Regions from separate parts of the Companilactobacillus heilongjiangensis genome, predicted to be linked through region 2. Evidence: a T-box and tRNA genes for the amino acid it is inferred to sense, from the RefSeq annotation. Region 2 holds a T-box; the other holds one or more tRNA genes.
What was found. The T-box of region 2 lies ahead of leuS (leucine--tRNA ligase). A T-box ahead of a tRNA ligase gene usually reads a tRNA of that ligase, here a tRNA-Leu.
Positions count from the first base shown of each region.

Region 1 (2,492 bases), 350 kb from region 2:
ACGTACAAAAAAAAGCCCTCAAGGGGCTCAAGTCATCACAATCTGAAACAACCAGATATTTCAGATATAAATCCAATCCAACAAACGATTTCAACTTTTGCGGATAAAACAGCTGTCCAAATTTTTCAACTGGATTCAAATAAACAAATGAATTTCATTACCAACCGTGTCCTAAATAATGCAATTAGTTGGAACAGTGATGCCAAAATAACGGTGAATAGTATTAATTACTATCGGATTGCTGCCAACCAATGGGCTCAAGCAAATCAAGTTTATTTATACAATCCAATCAATGAACGAATCAGAACTTACGACGATTCCGCCAAACTACTTTACCAAGCTGAAAATAAACTAATTTCTAATCGTGAGCTGTCCGTAAATAGTGCATGGATAACCGACCGTGAAACTGAAATTAATGGCACGAAATATTACCGTGTAGCAACAAATGAATTCGTCAACGCTGACGATGTCTACATCTACTCACCCGTGGATCTAATCATAACTACTCATAAAGTCCAAACTAAAATTTACACTGCTAAAGGAGACTTAGTCACTGACCGCTCACTTGCGAATAACACGAGTTGGAAAGTCGACAGCATCACTTATATCAATAACGAAAAATATTATCGCGTGGCCACAAATGAATTTATCAAGTCATCCGATATTGCAATTAAAGATGTTCATTAATTCTGGGGATAAGTTAGGAGAAAAAAATGGATACTGTTGAAATGAGAAAAGCTTATTTTGAATGGCTCAGAGAAAACGAAAAATATACCGAATTATCAACTAATTCAATTCGTATTGAAACTCCGTTTTTAGATAACTCGCTTGAACATATTGTTTTATACGTCACTAACGATAATCCTAAAATTATTATCACTGACAACGGTCGGACTTTGGATAATCTTGAGACTCATGGTTTCACCTTCAAAATAGGATCACCCAGATATATTTTGTTACATTCTATTTTGAAAATGTTTGATTTAGATATATTCGATGGTGAAGTACACATTGAGTGTATGGAAGAAGATTTTCCCTTTGCAAAACAGAAAATACTTCAGGGGTTAATCAGAATAAATGATTTAACATTTCTTAACGACGTAGACTAGTTATTAATTAAGAAACTGCTGTAGGATGGCATACTTCAAGACAACAAAAAAAAGCAGCTGAACAAAATCGTTCAACTACTTTGATGATGCGGGTAAGAAGATTCGAACTTCCACGGAGAAAACTCTCCACAAGATCCTTAGTCTTGCGCGTCTGCCAGTTCCGCCATACCCGCATGCACGTTCTATAATACACATAATTAAAAAATATTTCAAGCTGAAATATTAAGATCTTTAATATATTTCAACTTGCCGCGACAGATGCCACAGACATACTTTTGTGTATTCAACTTCTTAACGCGCCGATAGATATGATGACAGTTGCTGCATTCATAAATATGATAAGTTTTTTTCTTTACACTACTTTGAATTGGTGAATATCGAAGTCCACCCACTTGCTGTAATAATACTTTAAAAGTACGGTCTCGATGTTGCGCTGGCAAGCCATCGTTATACAAATGATAGTGGCACAATTCATGTTTGATGACTCCAACTAAAGTTCCATATCCAAATTGTTCGTAAATCTTAGGATTGATATCAATATGGCGGTCATTCAAATGAAATCTCCCACCCGTTGTCTTCAAACGACTGTTAAAACAAGCTTGATGAATAAAAGGCTTCCCAAAATATTCTTGGGAAACCTTTTTTATTAACTCAGTTAAATCCTGATTATTCATTATGCCAAGTCAGTTAATTTTTGAATTAATTTAGAAAATCTATCCATATATTCGTCTTGCTTCTTTTCAGCTTCATCAAAAGCGTGACGATCAACTTGTTTGTCAGCACCGATACTGTCAGTCATTTCTCCACAACCTTCAACATACTTCTTGAAAGCAGAAACTAGTGAGATATGTGTTCCCATCAATCTTGCAGGAGCCTTGCCCTTTTCAAGTTTAGCTAGAGCTTCTTGATAGTTCTTAGTTCCAGTAGCGAAATCTTTTTGAATCTTACCGTATTCAACATCGTCCATCTTATCAACTTTACTACGATCCAAGGCACCACGAATCTTTTCGTATTCAGGGTTCAACTTATCTTGTTCTTCTTGGATTGCTTGAACAGTATTGTTAATTAATTGACCGTATTGCATTGCTCTTTTTTGTGCGGCATTCATAATAATTACCTCTTATTTTCTTCTTGTGTCTTCTCAGTATAAATATCTCGTTCGACCGTAAATCTAGGGCGTTGTTTAACCTCATTAAAGATTTTACCAACATACTCACCGATGACACTAATACTAATTAATTGTACACCACCGAGTGCCCAAATGGATATCATTAATGACGACCAACCGGGGATTACATCACCATTTACTTTCCGAATAAAACTATAAATCAACAATAATATACTGATGAATACGATGAAAAATCCTAACCCCATAATCAACTT
Region 1 is NZ_CP012559.1:2,016,313-2,018,804, forward strand. Features, by position in the region: gene JP39_RS09040 (SLAP domain-containing protein) at 1-687, shown strand, start outside; gene JP39_RS09045 (DUF1828 domain-containing protein) at 714-1,109, shown strand; tRNA gene JP39_RS09050 (tRNA-Leu) at 1,197-1,282, opposite strand; gene JP39_RS09055 (SprT family protein) at 1,319-1,783, opposite strand; gene JP39_RS09060 (hypothetical protein) at 1,783-2,217, opposite strand; gene JP39_RS09065 (glycosyltransferase family 2 protein) at 2,223-2,492, opposite strand, start outside.
Region 1: it encodes a tRNA-Leu, which carries the amino acid that the T-box ahead of leuS (leucine--tRNA ligase) is inferred to sense. The anticodon was not compared.

Region 2 (2,492 bases):
CACCTAATTATAATCTTTTTGGTATTAAGGGAGATTATAAAGGCGCCTCTGTTAATATGGGTACACAAGAAGACGACGGTACAGGTAGTCTTTACTCGATTAGCTCTGACTTCAGAAAGTATCCTTCATATAAGGAATCACTTGAAGATTATGTTTCATTGCTTCGTGGTGGAACTTCAGGCAATTCACAAATTTATGCTGGTACTTGGAAGAGTAATACCGCATCATATAAAGATGCTACTAAGTATTTGACTGGCCGTTATGCTACCGATACAACATATGCTGATAAGTTGAATAGTGTTATTGAAAAATACAATTTAACGCAATACGATACTGCTGCCACTGATAAGGACCAAACTTATACAGTTGCCCAAGGCGACACATTACAATCAATTGCCGATAAGTTTAACATGACAACTGATACGTTGATGAGTTTGAATAATTTGAAGACTGATAATTATATTTATCCGGGTAAGACTTTGACGATTACGCAAGTAATTGGCGCTAACGGTCAACCATTGGCAGTAACTAACTTGGCTAATAGGACTTCAAATACAACTGATACTGGCAATGTTGGGGATGCTTACGGCAGTCAACAAGCACCAGTTATGGTTCAAGATGAACGTGATGGCGTGAAGAAGTTTGTCCCATCAGAAAATGATTCATCTGACTCATCATCAATCAATGTCCAAAATGATTACAGCTCAAATGATAGTGATTCAAGCAATCAAAAGAGTATGTCAGTAACCGTTAAAAGCGGTGATACGATTGACTCTATCGCTTCAAAAGCTGGAACAACTGTTGATAACGTTCGTCAATTAAATGATTTAAATTCTGATTTATTGGTTGTCGGACAAACATTAATGGTATAAGATATAAACACGGAAGTAGTAGATAATAAAATTTCTTTTCAGAAAGCGCATGGGGATGTGAATGCGTAGAATTTTATTTTCGAACTCGTCCACTGATAATAGTTGCCGAACCTTTAGTAAGTGACTACGAATAATCCTCGTTAAGGATTTTGAGAGTCGTACTTATTTTGTGGTGCGGAACTTAGGTGGTAACGCGATAACTCGTCCTATGATTAATTTATAATCATAGGACTTTTTTTGTATAGGAGGAGAAACATGTACAATCACAATACCGTAGAAAAGAAATGGCAAAAGTATTGGAAAGAAAATAATACTTTTAAAACAACTGAGGATCCAAACAAGAAGAACTTTTATGCCTTAGATATGTTCCCATATCCATCAGGCCAAGGTCTTCACGTTGGACATCCAGAAGGTTACACAGCTACAGATATTATTGCTAGAATGAAACGTGCTGAAGGTTACAACGTATTGCATCCAATGGGCTTTGATGCTTTTGGATTGCCTGCAGAACAATATGCTTTGAACACAGGTCACAATCCTGCTGAATTTACTGAAAAGAATATTCAAAACTTTAAGCGTCAAATCAATTCACTAGGGTTCTCATATGATTGGGAACGTGAAGTTCAAACAACTGATCCTAAGTTCTACAAATGGACACAGTGGATTTTCGAACAAATGTACAAAAAGGGTTTGGCTTACGAGTCAGAAACATTGGTTAACTGGTCACCTGATTTGGGTACTGTTGTTGCCAACGAGGAAATCATTGATGGTAAGACGGAACGTGGTGGTTTCCCAGTTGTTAGAAAACCAATGCGTCAATGGATGTTAAAAATCACAGCTTACGCTGACAGATTGCTCGATGACCTTGATGATATTGATTGGCCTGAAAATATCAAAGAAATGCAAAGAAATTGGATTGGCCGTTCTGTTGGAGCTCAAGTTACTTTTGATGTAGCCGGCACAGATGACAAGATCAACGTCTTTACAACTAGACCTGATACAATCTTCGGTGTTGAATACATGACTTTGGCACCAGAACACAAACTTGTTGAGAAGATTACAACTCCTGAACAAAAAGCTGCTGTTGAAGCTTACAAGGAAGAAATTTCTCACAAGTCAGATCTTGATAGAACTGATTTGAATGACGAAAAGACTGGTGTCTTCACTGGTGCTTACGCAATCAACCCAGTTAATGGCAAGAAACTTCCAATCTGGATTTCAGACTATGTTCTTGTAACTTATGGTACAGGTGCCGTTATGGCTGTTCCTGCACATGATGAACGTGACTATGCTTTTGCTAAGAAGTTTGATCTACCAATGACTCAAGTTATTGAAGGTGACCTTGATAACGGCGTTATAACGGAAGATGGCAAGCATATCAATTCCGATTTCTTGAACGGTTTGAACAAAGCTGATGCGATTGAACGTGCAATCGAATATATGGAAGACAAAGGTTTCGGTGAAAAGAAAGTTAACTACCGTCTCCGTGATTGGGTCTTCTCACGTCAAAGATACTGGGGTGAACCAATTCCTGTCATTCACTGGGAAGATGGTACAACTTCACTTGTTCCAGAAGATGAATTGCCACTTAAATTGCCTGAAGATACTAATATCAAGCCT
Region 2 is NZ_CP012559.1:1,663,018-1,665,509, reverse strand. Features, by position in the region: gene JP39_RS12830 (glucosaminidase domain-containing protein) at 1-872, shown strand, start outside; T-box leader at 869-1,084, shown strand; gene leuS (leucine--tRNA ligase) at 1,128-2,492, shown strand, end outside.